Regions from separate parts of the Synechococcus sp. WH 8016 genome, predicted to be linked through region 1. Evidence: predicted binding sites of a transcription regulator. Region 1 holds the regulator's gene; the other holds the start of a gene.
The links. The regulator NtcA, encoded in region 1, controls nitrogen genes in cyanobacteria. The targets are predictions, from matches to a motif close to GTANCNNNNGNTAC.
Positions count from the first base shown of each region.

Region 1 (7,373 bases):
GTCTGCGAGGAGCAATCCGCATTTGCTTCGGCCAGGATCCATGGCGACAACGCGAGTCATCGGCTGAGACGCAGCTGGATGGCGATGGGATCTGCTGTTTCGCTGCGGCGTAACGCCACCGCTTCCAGCCCCGCGAGTCCTCCGTTGCGGTCGATCAGCTCTTGGCCAAGCGCATTGATGGCATTGCCATCAAACTGCAATCCCTTGCTGAGAGAACCGCGTCTTTGCACCTCGGCCAATGTGGAGGCGAGGAGAAGGTTCAGCCGATTGCGTACGGCTTCAGGGTCGCGTTCATTGCTCGCCAGGGTGGTGCGTGCCAAGACCTCACCCTCCCTGGTCACCGTGACATTGGGAAGCACTTCAGGGAAGGCGTAGACAACGGTTTCGCCCAGCAGCACATTGGCGGCTGAACGGATGTTCACAACCCAGGTGCCAGGTTTGCGAATCGTTTGTTCCAAGCGCTTGATGTCAGGCCTCGGAACCAGCAGGATCTGACGCTTTGCCGGTTGGCCAGGCAGGACCTGTTGATAGGCCTGAAGATTGGCGTCTCGGAGCAACTGATCGATCACCGTTTTTGCCTGATCGGGGCGTTCGAGTTTCAGGGTCACGGTGGCAAGCGGCTGCCCGCTGCTGATGGCGACGTTGCCGCGCCGCAGCGCGAGGAGCGTGTCTTCCAGTTGATTGAGTTCTTTCTCGCCATCGCGAATTTGCGTGCGCACGGCAGAGAGTTCCTGTTCGGTGCGTTGGATCTCGATATCTTTGGCATCTACGTCTTGGCTCAAGCGCTGTCGCTCCGCTTCCAAGGATCGGGTTTGTTCCTGGAGGGGCTTGAGGGTGCGACGCAGTTCTGCCGCGCGTTCTTGGGCCGTTGTGAGCTCCTTGCTAGCTTGCTCCTGAGCGCTTTTGCTGGTTTTGAGATCGGCGCGACTGCTCCTTAATTTGGCTTCGAGAGCATTCAGTTCAAACAGCCCGACCCTGAGTTGCCGACTGACCAAGAGCAGGAGTCCAAGGGAAAGCGCACTAATTAGACTGCCGGTCAACACCGTGATCACCACGGCTGTGCGCTTGGGACGCAGTCCAAGCAAGCTCAGCCGAGCTTTCCCCACGCGAGAGCCAAGGCGGTCCCCCAGGGTTGAGAGCACGCCTCCAAGCACAAGCAGGGCGAGAAGTAGAAACCAGCCGGTCACGGAAAATGAAGGATCAGAGTTCGGATGGGAGCTCCATCTTCACCTGCATGGTCAGCTGAACCGCTTGGCGAGAGCGATTGGATCGAGAACAGTGATCTTTTTGCGATCGATATCGACAAGGCTCGATGACTTGAGGTCCCCCAGGAGACGCGTGATCGTGACGCGTGTGGACCCGATCGCCTCGGCAATGGCTTGGTGAGAAAGGCGTAAATCGATGGTGATCCCCCGTTGACCAGGCACACCGAAATCTCGACAAAGCACCAGCAGAAAGCTCACCAGCCGAGATGACATGTCTCGATGGGTGAGGGTTTCGATCATCGTTTCAGTCTGGAGAATCCTGCTGGACAGCCCCTGCAACAACAGCAATCCCACACTGGTGTCGTCTTCAATGGCCTGCCGCACGGATGTGGCTGGAGCCGTCACCATCTCCACCCTTGTGAAAGCGATTGAGTGATAAAAGCGATCGGAGCGGTGACCTGTCAGCAACGACAGAACGCCAAACAAACTGTTTTCTCGCAACAGGGCAACAGTGATTTCCTCGCCGGATTCATAAACCCTGGAGAGGCGGACGGCACCTCGACGAATCAGATAAACCTTTTCAGCGGGGTCGCCGGGGAAAAAGATGGTTTTCCCGCGCTCCACCATCTCGGTATTAGCACCATCGAGACCACGAATGACATCTTGAAGGGTGCGGGTGGCTGGAGCCGTGGGAGTTCCGAAATTCGAGCCCACCGGGCGGATGGTGGGAGGGGCGTATCGGCTGAAGCCGCGGCTGACTTCGGCCATGGTTTCTACTCGTGTATTGGGATGTTATGGATCAGCACCCCCTGTTCATGTAGCAAGGAACACGAAACCCCGCATTTTCACCTAGTGGAAAGAGCCGAATTCTGATCCTGCATGATTTGCTTGAGCCCAGGCTCGGCAAGGTCCAGTAGGTCATTGAGCTGGTGACGACTAAAGGGAGCGCCTTCCGCCGTTCCCTGCAGCTCCAGCAGATGCCCCTCTCCGTTCATCACGACATTGAGATCCACATCGGCTTGGCTGTCTTCGCTGTAGTCGAGATCGAGCAGGGGGCGATTGTGAATCACACCCACGGAGACGGCTGCCACCTGGGATTGGACAGGGTTGCTGGTGAGGACCCCTTGTTGAACCAGTCGCTCACAGGCCCGCTGAAGGGCGACCCAAGATCCGCTGATCGCGGCGGTGCGGGTGCCCGCGTCCGCCTGAATCACATCACAATCGATTTTCAACGTGTTTTCGCCGAGAGCCTGCATGTCGATGGCTGCGCGCAGGCTGCGGCCAATCAGACGCTGAATCTCCTGGGTGCGTCCGCTCAGTTTGAGGAGTTCACGGTTCTGTCGCTCTGGAGTGGATCCAGGCAGGAGTCGGTATTCGGCACTGAGCCACCCCTGGCCTTGATCTTTGCGCCAGCGAGGCACGCCTTCTTGATGACAAACGCTGCAAAGAACGGCGGTGCGTCCGCTGTGGATGATCACTGAACTCAGGGCAAATCCCATCGGATCCCAGCTGATCGAGAAGGGGCGAAGCTCGCCCGGCTGACGTCCGTCATTGCGAGAGGTGCCAGTCATGAGCCCACGGTGCGGAGATGCTTTGAGCCTGCCAGGTGGCTAGGCACACCATGGATGGTGTCAAAACACTTGTGTCTTGGACTTTCACCGCTAGATTCATCCACATCCGGATTTGCCGGACATCGGCGAATGTGATGACCGTCAGCCTCAGCCCTACCCATCATTCCCGTGAGTCGCGGACTGTTGACCACAGGACTCTCGAGCAAGCAGGACTCAGGCGACTCCCCTCCGTGGAGGTTCGTCCACCGCTGCATTTGGTGGCTCCGGAAGGTCAGCTTCAGGTGCATACCGCCTCCTTTCGGGGGAGTTTTTCTGGTGTTCTGAGCCAGGCGCTGCGCACGGCAGGCCTGGGGAGCCATGTCTTAATTGCTCAGTTTCTTAAGGGTGGAGTGGGCCAAGGCCCTCAAAGCAGCCTCACCCTCTGCGATCGGCTGAGATGGTTGCGCCCTTCCGTGACGGAATGTCTCTCAGATGCTGCTGATAGCCGCGATGACGAGGTCAAAGAGGCGGTTCAGGCGGTTTGGCAGATCTGCAAAACCCATCTTTTAGAAGGCACGTTGGATCAACTCGTGTTGGATGAGATTGGCTTGGCAATCGAGCTGGGCTATCTGAGTCATGAGGATGTCTTGTCGGTGTTGGAGCAACGGCCATCCGCCATGGATGTGATTGTGACGGGGCCCGCGATCCCTGCAGAGATGATGGAGATGGCTGATCAAGTGACGGAATTGCGTCGAGGTTTTTAATGCTGAAGAACGATCGCTGGATTACGGATCAAGCAGATGCAGGCATGCTTGAACCTTTTCAAAATGGATTGGTACGCCACTTGGATCCGGATCAACGCCAAGGTCCGGTCCTGAGTTTTGGCTGCTCGTCCTACGGCTACGACCTAAGGCTCTCGCCAAAGGAGTTTTTGATCTTTCGCCACGTCCCAGGCACGATCATGAATCCCAAGCGATTCAACCCTGACAACCTTGAATCAACGCCTCTTCATCATGATGAGGATGGCGACTATTTCATCCTTCCAGCCCATTCGTATGGCTTGGGTGTGGCCCTTGAAAAAATGCGCGTGCCACCCAATATCACGGTGATTTGCCTTGGTAAGAGTACGTATGCCCGTTTAGGCATCATTGTGAATACAACTCCGGCTGAGGCTGGATGGGAGGGACATCTCACCTTGGAGTTTAGTAATAGTTCTGGCGCTGATTGTCGGATTTATGCCAATGAAGGGATCTGTCAGTTGTTGTTTTTCGAGGGTGATCCTTGTGAAACCACCTATAGCGACCGGCAAGGGAAATATCAGCATCAGCCAGAGCGGGTAACGCTGGCCAAGGTCTGAATGAATGGTTGTTAGGGAGCAAGCCTGGCTTTATGCAGTCTTGTTTTTTCGTACCAATCGGCAAATTCCGGCGTCCAAGCTTTGAGATGGGGCCACATCAAATCGCAGAGTTCGCGGATTTCTTGCTGGGCATCAAGCTTGGCGCGTAGGTCCATGAAATGCAGGAAGGCCCTGAGCGTAAAGCTCACCACAAAATGTTGCCGGTAATCGAAGGGGAGGATGCCGCGGGCATGTTCTTCCGCAAACCCAGCCTGAAGCAATTCCTGATAGCGAGCGGCACTGATTTTGCAGTGGTTTAAATCTTTTTGCCGCTCAGCTTCGCTGTAGAGATATTTTTTGCCTTTTCGGTCGCTGTACTCGCCGACGGGGCGCAAATAAAACACTTCTTCGAGATCGAGTTCTCCGAGGGCAGCCCTGCAGATGCGATCGCCTGTGTAACGCATGGATTGAACATCAAAACTGACGCCCACCCGGTGCGTTCGTGCCTGTTGCATCACGGAATGGGGAAACCAGCCCACGTTCAGCACAATCTGGGCATGCTCCATCGGTCCGTAATGGCCCCGCTCTCCAGCCAGGAGGCGTTTGACGCAAATTTCGCCAGCTTTGGTTTCATCGGGCCATTGCGCGCGATCGGCTGCCACAAAGCCCTCGCTGTAGTCCTGGTGCATTCCCACGTACACGCACTGTTGCGGATTCGGGGTTGCGGCGATCAGGTCAACTCGAAAACGAGAGTCCATGGGGGTCGTCTGCGATGAACTGTTCATGCTTTGTCTAGCTGTGGCTGCGGGGGCCTGGGCTTGAAACCGTCTCCGCAGGGGGCACGCTGCTGGTGGAACCAACGCCAGCCAGCGCAGGCAACGGCGAATTGTCGATCAAGGCAACCGCCAATGCTTCCAACTCGTCTGCTGTTCGCGCCCCAAGCGAACGGCCGCGCATCACAGCGTCGGCTGAAAATAAATTGAGCTGTGGAATCCCTGTGACGTCATACAGGTTGATCAAATCGAGCCAGCGTGGATTATCGATATTCACCAAAACCACATCCAACTGATCGGCGTGTTTTTGTTCCGTCTGAAGCATCGCTGGCGCCATCGCTTGGCAGGCCTCACACCAATCGGCGTAAAACTCCAGCACGGTGGGCCGAGAGTTGTTGAGAGCGATCTCCGGATCGAGGGATTGCCTGGCTAGCTGGTCGAGAGGGGCTTCCTGGTTGAGACCATTGCGCAGCAGAAATAATCCAGCGGCGAGGACCAGTGCCGTGATGAGCAGCAACCCCTTTTGCAAGGGGCTCAAGGTGGCGGGGGCGGAACTGCCGGTCATGCCGGGAAGAGTGGTGTGCCTTCACTTTGGCAGGCTGATGGGTGCGCTGTTGCTAGCGTCTGAAAGCCAATACCGTTGTTGTGATCAGCTTTCTCGCTGATTTCATTTCCAGCTGATTTCATCAGTCGACCGTTGGCTGCATGCTGATGTCTCTTTTTCGTTTTCTCTCACTGCCACTGCGGGCTCCCCTGCTGCTTGTGCTGTTTGGTGTGGCCATTTTTCTTGGTCATCACTGGTCGATTGAGAGCGAGCATTTGATTGCTCTGCAGAAAGTGCCGCCCAGCTTGTTCTGGACGGTGGAGGTGTTGCAATCGCTCGTGATTGTGCTGATCTGCACGATGCCAGATCTTCTCCTGCGTCAGCTGTCGATGCTGATGGCCTCCAGCCGCGTGCTCAGCCTGATCGCGACCCTCCTGCTTGTGATCATGGTGGGCCTTTATTTGCTCAGTCTGAGCCTGCTTTCCGATGTGCTGATCTTGGCGTCTGCCACCTTGCTGGCCCGGTTGGACCTCACCCGGATCAAGGTGGTGCCTCCGCCTCAAGTCATGGCTTTTTGGTTGGCGGCGGTGGTGCTGGTGGGCATTTGGTTAGGTCAGGATTTGCCGAACCCGCTGGCTTCAGCTGTCGCAGTGGTCGCTACCTGATCCGAGATAGGCCCAGAGATTTCCTAGGACTTTTTTGGTGTAAAGACGCGTTTCTGGGTAGGGGATGCGCTCCACCCATAACTCTGGATCTTGCTTCAGATCGGGGGTCACCCACCGACTGGCGGCGCCGGGCCCAGCGTTGTAGCTGGCAACGGCCAGCACAATGTTGCCCTGCCATTGCCCCAGCAATTGACGGAGGTAACGCGCTCCGAGCTTTGCATTGCGTGTTGGCTCGCGTAGCTGCTCCTGGCTAAGGGAATCGCCAGCCAGTTCTTCCGCCGTGGCAGGCATCAGCTGCAGCAATCCAATCGCTCCGACGGGTGAGCTCACGCTTGGGGAGAAGCGGGATTCCTGCTTGGCGATCGCCATGAGCAGTTCAGATCGCACCGCCTCCTGTTGGGAGGCGGTGTCAAACACCTCCGAGAGCAGACGGGGATGCTGGCTGCGGTGCAGGAGCTGACGCTCCTCGCAGGTTTGATTGACCAGTCTCAAACTGGCGCGCCAAAGGCGACTCAGGCCTGTCCATGCGTCCCCCACGGCCACTCGAAGGCGACCTTCCACAAGCTTTTGGCTTGGATTGGATGGCTGATCGGATGGGGGCTGTTGATTCCGCCAGGTTTCCCAGGCTTCCTGGGTTTGGCCGAGGCGCCAGAGACGATCAACGAATGGATCGCCACTTTTCAATGGCTCCCAGTGCGCTTGAAACGCATCGCTGAGATCTGCCGAGCGAGCGGTGGAGGCTTGATCAAGATCTGGCAGGTCTCCCCGTCCCAATCTCACCTCGGCGCGCCAGGTGTAATAACTCCTCGGATGGGTTTTGACCAATCGCTTCCAGATTTGTTTGGCTTGCGCTGGTTGGTTTTGCTTCGACAAGGTGAGCCCCAGCCAGAACTGCTGCCTTGCGGCTAAAGGTTCAGGAAGATCTGCGCTCGGGATGGCGTTCAGGAGTGCTTCTGCACGCTCCCATTGGTCTTTCAACAGGGCCTCGCGAGCCAGGTCCCACTGCAGTTGCCAGGCGGCTGGGCTGGTGGGCCAGCGCCTCAGAACGGCCATGGCATTCGCTAGGTCACCGTTAGACGCGTCACCGTTCGTTGCGTCAGCAAGGCGCACCCGGGCTGCTGCAACATCAGCGGAGCGTTGTTGCAAGGCTTTCGGCAGGGCATCCAATAGTGCCGGGTCGGGTCTCAGCGGTTCGCTGAGCAACGCTGCGGCCTCGAGGGCTTCCGGATCGTCTGGGTGGTTGATGGCGAGCTCGAGCAATTGCTGCTTTCCACGCGCTTGCTGTTCAGCGTTCCCTCGG
Region 1 covers NZ_AGIK01000002.1:52,264-59,636, reverse strand. The annotation lists gene SYN8016DRAFT_RS07165 (hypothetical protein) at 1-60, opposite strand, end outside; gene SYN8016DRAFT_RS07160 (DUF3084 domain-containing protein) at 57-1,187, opposite strand; gene ntcA (global nitrogen regulator NtcA) at 1,239-1,973, opposite strand; gene rph (ribonuclease PH) at 2,051-2,776, opposite strand; gene SYN8016DRAFT_RS07145 (cob(I)yrinic acid a,c-diamide adenosyltransferase) at 2,911-3,519, shown strand; gene dcd (dCTP deaminase) at 3,519-4,112, shown strand; gene thyX (FAD-dependent thymidylate synthase) at 4,124-4,849, opposite strand; gene SYN8016DRAFT_RS07130 (thioredoxin domain-containing protein) at 4,884-5,429, opposite strand; gene SYN8016DRAFT_RS07125 (hypothetical protein) at 5,570-6,073, shown strand; gene SYN8016DRAFT_RS07120 (transglycosylase SLT domain-containing protein) at 6,047-7,373, opposite strand, start outside.

Region 2 (7,373 bases), on a different contig from region 1:
AATGACACGATCCTTCAGGATTCTCTGTGGTCCATAAACGTCGGCTAAAAACCGATCGATGGCTTCCAAGCGCTGAAGAAGACCACGTTCGAGCTTGGCCCAATCGTTGAGGTGAATGAGCCTTGGCAGGGGATCGAAGGGCAGGATCCTTTCTCCCCCATCTAATCCTGCGCCATTCAGCCGGAAGGTGGCGCCTAGTCGTCGGAGGAGGTTTCCGGCCGAAGCATGATTTCGATTCAGTTCCGTGAGCCCAATCTGCCCAAGCGACGACAGCAGTGGCTCCAAATCTGCTCTGGGAGCAGATTGCTTTCGACAAAAATATTCGTCGTAACCGAGGGTTGGCCGATACTCATTGAACATTGGCTCACCATTGAACTCAGATATCAAAGATCTGCATGTCTGTTGGGCCACGTGTTGTTTGTTACCGATCGCTTGATCGGAACACGAACTGGTTCGAAGGATAGTTTTTTGGTTTCGGTTAATACTTTTTCTGGATTAATGTGTCGGTGATCAAGCAGTGAAGAGAACCATTTTTTGGTCTAGGAATATTTTGCTGACCATTTACTGATGTCATTCTGGACGATGTTCTTTGGCCGGTCGTGGTCAAAGAAGCAGATAACGCTGCGCCAGGGGAAGCACCTCCGCTGGTTCACAGGTGAGCAGCTCGCCATCGGCGAACACCTCATAGGTTTGTGGATCCACGCTCATGTTGGGAAGTGCTGAGTTGAGTTTCAGTGCACTTTTGCCAACGTCACGGGTGTGTTCTACGGCAATACAGGTGCGTTCCAGTCCGAGTTTGCTTTGGATGTTGTCGTTGAGGGCTGCATCGCTCAAAAAGGTGAGGCAACTGGGGGCAAGGGCTTTGCCAAAGGCGGCAAACATAGGTCTTCCATGTACAGGCCCAGGTGTGGGGATTGAGGCGTTGGCATCACCCATTTGGGCCCAGACGATCGATCCGCCTTTCACGACGAGTTGCGGTCGTATCCCAAAGAATCCTGGTTTCCAGAGCACCAGATCGGCGAGTTTGCCTGTCTCTACAGACCCAACTTGGCTGCTGATGCCATGGGCGATCGCTGGATTGATGGTGACTTTGGCGATATAGCGCTTCAGACGGTGGTTGTCGTTGCGGCTTGAATCTTCTGGCAGGGCTCCGCGTTGAACCTTCATTTTGTGGGCCGTCTGGAAGGTGCGTGTGATCACTTCTCCCACCCGTCCCATGGCCTGGGAATCGCTGGCGATGATCGAGAAGGCGCCGAGATCGTGAAGGATGTCCTCAGCTGCGATCGTTTCGCGGCGGATGCGTGATTCTGCAAAGGCCACGTCTTCAGGGATTTTGGGATCCAGGTGATGGCACACCATCAACATGTCGAGGTGTTCTTCGAGGGTGTTGCGGGTGTAAGGACGTGTGGGGTTGGTACTGCTGGGAATCACATTCGCCTCTCCGCAGATTTTGATGATGTCGGGCGCATGCCCGCCGCCAGCACCTTCGGTATGAAAGGTGTGAATGGTTCGGCCCTTGATGGCGGCGATGGTGTCTTCAACGAAGCCGGCTTCATTCAGGGTGTCGGTGTGGATGCAGACCTGCACATCCATTTGATCGGCTACCGACAGGCAGGCATCAATGGCGGCAGGCGTGGTGCCCCAATCTTCATGCAGTTTGAGACCGCATGCTCCCGCGCGTACTTGCTCCTCTAAAGCTTCTGAGGTGCTGGCGTTTCCTTTCCCGAAGAACCCCAGGTTTACGGGTAGGCCCTCAGCGGCCTGCAGCATGCGGCCTATATGAAACGCACCAGGCGTGCACGTGGTGGCATTGGTTCCTGTGGCTGGTCCAGTGCCGCCCCCCATCAAGGTGGTCACACCGCTGGCCAGGGCCGTTTCGATCTGTTGGGGGCAGATGAAATGGATATGGGTGTCAATCCCACCAGCGGTGAGGATGTGTCCTTCACCAGCAATCGCTTCGGTGCCGGGGCCGATCACGATGGTGACGCCTTCCTGGATGTCGGGGTTGCCGGCTTTGCCGATCCCGACAATGCGGCCATCCTTTAGGCCGATATCGGCCTTGACGATGCCCCACCAATCAAGAATGAGGGCATTGGTAATTACGGTGTCAACGGCTCCTCCAGCCCGGGAGGTTTGGGATTGGCCCATCCCATCGCGAATCACTTTTCCGCCACCGAATTTCACCTCATCGCCGTAGGTGGTGAAATCTTTTTCCACTTCGAGGATGAGGTCGGTGTCCGCTAAGCGAATGCGGTCTCCGGTGGTTGGCCCATAGGTTTCGGCGTAGGCCTGGCGGGAAATGCGATAGGGCATGAATCAGGCGTCGAGGGGTCCGTTGATGTGTCCGTTGAAGCCGACCACGCGGCGTGCTCCAGCAAACGGGATCAAATTCACGTCGCGGTGATCACCTGGTTCGAAGCGAATGGCCGTACCGGCTGGAATATCAAGCCTTTGGCCGCGTGCAGCGTCACGGTCAAAGATCAGAGCAGCATTGGCTTCTTGGAAATGGAAGTGGGACCCCACCTGGACGGGGCGGTCACCGCTGTTGGCAACGCTGAGGGTTGTGACCTCTCTGTTGGCGTTGAGTTCCAGTTCGCCGGGTTCCGGTATCAATTCACCGGGGATGAGGGGTGCCATCAAAAAAAGCCTTAGCGAATGGGGTCATGCAGGGTCACGAGTTTGGTTCCATCGGGAAATACCGCCTCGATTTGGACTTCATCCACCAACTCTGGAATGCCCTCCATCACCTGGTCGCGGCTCAGCCAAGTGCTGCCTTCCTGCATCAGGTCGGCCACAGTTTTCCCATCGCGTGCGCCTTCTAAAACCAAGAAGCTGAGCCATGCCACGGCTTCAGGGTGGTTGAGTTTGAGGCCACGCTGGAGTCGACGTTCTGCCAAGAGCGCAGCCGTGACAATGAGAAGTTTGTCTTTTTCCTGGGGGCTGAGGTGCATGGTGACCTTGCACTCTTTCTAGTTTCTATCTCCCTGGGCCAGCGGAATGTTCAAATTGAACGCTTAGGCCTTCAATGGATGTTCTTGTAAGGGCCAGACCCTGGGAATCTGCGGAGGAGCCAGGTCTCGAGCTCGACGGGTGCGAGCCCAAATTCTGCTGAACCAAAAACGGGCATCACGGCTTGAGAAGCCGCTGTAGCGGGCGATCAGCCCCTGGGGGAGAACGCCGCAATGCATCTGGCCTTCGAGATCCTCTCGATCTTGCCGAACGTCATCGATGAGGGTGTTGATCGTTTCTGTAGGAAGAGGGAAGGGTGCCGCCCAAACCAGGGTGCCGAAGACGGGTTGTTGATTGAGTCCATGGATTCCCTTCAGCGCTGCGTCGCTGATTTCGAGTCTGTCAACAAGTTCCCAGCGCTGACCTTCAGGCGTTTGGCGTTGGATCTGAACGCCTGATCTCCAGCACCCCCGCCCCAAGGTTTCGTTTGCGGCAGTGCGCCCGAGACGCACAATTTCTGCGCTGAGAAAGGATCCATCCATCGGCAAGGTGACGCTGAGGTTTTGCTCAAACAGAGCGTCGGCGTAGAGCACAAGCTCTTGGGGTAGCCACTCCAAATCGCTCTCTGCATCCAGCTCTGCCACCACCTGTTGGCGGGCCCATGCACCTCGGGGATGGCGTTGGCTGCGACCGACGGATCCATACACCTTTTGCGCGGCCACGCTGGTGATCAGGCAGCGACTGTTCGATTTCAAGCTGAGGTTGATGCTCAATTGATCTCCCCCCACGAGACCGCCAGCGGTGTGAAGCAGTGGCAGCTCGCAGCGCCCGTTCTTCCCCCGCCCGGCGCGCATTAACTTAAGGGGCGCGGTGCAGCCCCCCTGAAATTGACTGCCGCTGCGGCCTTCAGCAAACAGCAGGTTGCAGGTGCCGTGCCATGGGTCAAGTCGATGCATCTACGCACGCTCGACGCCAACTCTGCTTAGCTCTGTAGCAAGCACTACCAAATAAAAGTGTGCTGTTTGGGCAGTCTTTGTTGTGTGATCTCTTTGGCTGTCTGAACCCTTGGATGTTGGCTTGATCGTGTTGGACCATCGCCTCTTGTCTGAGGAGCCATTGCCGGACGCCACCCCGGCGGCCATGGAGTTGCCGCTGAGTGCGGATCAGCGCACGGTGCTGCGCGGACGTCGTCGCACAGTGTGTGGTCGAGACGTGTTGTTGCAGCTGCCGCGTGAGCGCCCGTTAACACCAGGTGATCGCCTCACCGATGCGCATCATCAGGTGCATGTGCTGGTGACTGCGGCTCCTGAGGAGTTGTTGCGAGTGGAGGCAGCAACGCCGCTTGCATTGCTTGAAGCTGCTTATCACCTAGGAAATCGTCATGTGGCTCTTGAGTTGCATGAGCATGAGCTGTTGTTGCTCAACGACTCCGTCCTCGCCACCATGCTTAACGGTCGCGGATTGAAGGTGACACGGTGTTGCCGTCCCTTCATGCCAGAAGGCGGTGCTTACATCGGCCATCAGCACGCATGACATCGCTTGCATTGCTGCAGTTGGTGAGTCCTGCCTTGCCCGTTGGCGCTTTTAGCTATTCCGAGGGTCTTGAAGTTTTGATCCAGAATGGTTCATTGATTGATGAATTAGATCTCCAACATTGGATTGAAGCGGAGCTTCAAAGGGGTGCCCTGAGGTTGGAGGCTGCGGCGTTAAATCCATTGCGCGTCCAGCTTCAACACTGGGAGCAAGAAAGGTCAGAGATGCCCAGCGAGTTGATGTCTTTGGATGGGTGGTTGTTGGCTTTGAGGGAGTCGGCTGAGGTGCGTGCCCAGCAAGGACAGATGGGCGGTTCTTTGCTGCAATTGATGGTTGATCTTGGACATCCATTGCCTCAGCCGGTGGTGCTGGCTTGGCCGGCGGCCTGGGCTTGGGCTGCTTTGTCGTTGAAGATTTCTGAGTTGGAGATGGTGGAGGGTTATCTCTACGGTTGGGTTGCGAATCAGCTCAGTGCAGCGGTTCGCTTGGTGCCGCTGGGTCCCACTACGGCTCAACGGATCCAGCAGCAGCTGTTGCCGATGATTCGTGAACAGGCATCTGTTTTGAAAGATCAAGACCCGTACACCCTTTGGTGTGGTGGTGCTGGTGCGGGGTTGGCCCAGTTGGCGCATGCTGAGTTGTATTCACGTTTGTTCCGGAGCTGATGAGCAGCAAACTCAGGCTTGGCATCGCCGGGCCGGTGGGCTCAGGCAAGACAGCGCTCGTGGAAGCGCTGTGCAGGAGATTGCGCAACCGCCTGCAATTGGCGGTTGTGACCAATGACATTTACACCCAAGAGGATGCCCAATTCCTGACGCGTTCAGGTGCCTTAGAGCCTGAGCGCATCCGTGGGGTTGAAACCGGAGGGTGCCCGCATACGGCGATTCGAGAAGACTGCTCCATCAACCGAGCGGCTGTGGGTGAACTGGAATGTCAGTTCCCAGGGCTTGATTTGGTGATGGTGGAGAGCGGAGGTGACAATCTTGCGGCCAGTTTTAGCCCCGAATTAGTCGACCTTTGTATTTATGTGATTGATGTAGCGGCTGGGGACAAGATTCCTCGCAAAGGCGGTCCTGGCATTACACGATCCGATTTATTGGTGATTAACAAGATTGATCTGGCTCCCCTTGTTGGTGCTGACTTAGCCGTGATGGAACAGGACACGTTGAGGATGCGGCGGGATCGACCCTGGTGCTTTACCAACCTTCGAAATGGGGAAGGACTCGATCTTGTGGAAGCCTTTGTGTTGCAACAGATACCAAATTGACGCGTATTTGGTCTGCCGATTGGCAAATAGTCTTTGTTGATACAGGAGCTTCTTTCTTCAGATCGGTACCTTTCGAACTCCGGCGTTGAAACGTCGTTCCTCTTGTTTTGATACTCATGAGTTCATCATTGTCCAAGCGTCTCTTTGCCGGCATGGCCGCAGCGTCGCTGGGTCTGGCCGTCACAGCTTGTGGTGGTGGCGATGAGAAAGCCTCCAACGTTGAGTTTGACGACAGCGTTACCGTTGGCATTCTTCACTCTCTGACTGGCACGATGGCCATCTCTGAGTCCACCTTGGTGGATACAGAAAAAATGGCCATTGATGAAATTAATGCTGCCGGTGGTGTTGAGGTAGATGGTAAGAAGTACAAAATTGATTACATCGTTGAAGACGGTGCCTCCGATTGGCCCACGTTTGCTGAGAAGTCCAAAAAACTCATCGATCAGGACAAAGTTCCTGTTGTGTTCGGCGGTTGGACCTCTGCTAGCCGTAAGGCAATGCTTCCGGTGTACGAATCGAAAGATGCTTTCCTCTATTACCCGATTCAGTACGAAGGCCAAGAGTGTTCGAAAAATATCTTCTATACCGGCGCGACTCCTAACCAGCAGTCTGAGCCAGCGACCAGCTTTATGTTCGAGAAGTCGCCAGCTGCAGGCAAGCCCTTCTATTTAGTGGGATCTGACTACGTGTTCCCTCGTACGTCTAACACCATCACGAAGGAGCAGGTGAAGTCTCTGGGTGGAGAAGTTGTTGGTGAAGATTATTTGCCTCTTGGCAATACAGAAGTTGCTCCGATCATTGCCAAGATTAAAAAGGCTTTGCCTGATGGCGGTGTGATTATCAACACCCTCAATGGTGACCAAAATGTTGCTTTCTTCAAGCAAATTCAGGATGCCGGAATTACTCCTGAAAATGGTTATTATGTGATGAGCTATTCCATTGCTGAAGAAGAAATCAGCACAATTGGACCCGAGTTCCTTGAAGGTCATTACGGCGCTTGGAACTACATGATGTCCATTGATACGCCGGCATCCAAGAAGTTTGCTGCTGACTTCAAGGCCAAGTATGGAGCTGACCGTGTTGTCGCTGACCCTCAAGAGTCTGCATACAATATGGTGTACCTCTGGAAGATGGCTGTTGAAAAAGCCGGTACTTTTGATGACGACAAAGTACGTGAAGCCCTGATTGGTATCAAGTTCGATGCTCCTCAAGGCCCAATTGAGGTTCGTCCTAACCATCACATCTCTCAAATCGTTCGGATCGGAGCGATTACTGCAGATGGTCAGTTCGAAATCGTAGAAGAGTCGGACAGCCCAATTGATCCTCAGACTTGGAACCAGTTTGAGCCCACATCGAAGGGCTTTGCTTGCGATTGGTCTGATCCCAGTAAGGGAGAGAAGTACAAGCTCTGATCATGAATAGCTCCATCGACTGATGGCTTGCTTTTGGAGGGGTCCCTTGGGGGCTCCTCTTTTCATTTTTTTCGCTTACTAGACACCCCCCGTGCAACTGCTTTTCGAAAGTTTGTTCAACGGTGTGGCCATCGGCTCTGTGTTGCTGATGGCCGCCCTTGGACTGGCCATTGTGTTTGGCTTGATGGGTGTGATTAATCTCGCTCACGGCG
Region 2 covers NZ_AGIK01000003.1:246,040-253,412, reverse strand. The annotation lists gene SYN8016DRAFT_RS09795 (circularly permuted type 2 ATP-grasp protein) at 1-360, opposite strand, end outside; gene ureC (urease subunit alpha) at 604-2,313, opposite strand; gene SYN8016DRAFT_RS09785 (urease subunit beta) at 2,317-2,637, opposite strand; gene SYN8016DRAFT_RS09780 (urease subunit gamma) at 2,649-2,951, opposite strand; gene SYN8016DRAFT_RS09775 (urease accessory protein UreD) at 3,015-3,905, opposite strand; gene ureE (urease accessory protein UreE) at 4,015-4,482, shown strand; gene SYN8016DRAFT_RS09765 (urease accessory protein UreF) at 4,479-5,147, shown strand; gene ureG (urease accessory protein UreG) at 5,147-5,749, shown strand; gene urtA (urea ABC transporter substrate-binding protein) at 5,866-7,161, shown strand; gene SYN8016DRAFT_RS09750 (branched-chain amino acid ABC transporter permease) at 7,253-7,373, shown strand, end outside.
Region 2: the regulator NtcA is predicted to act here: its motif matches at 3,940-3,953, upstream of SYN8016DRAFT_RS09775 (urease accessory protein UreD).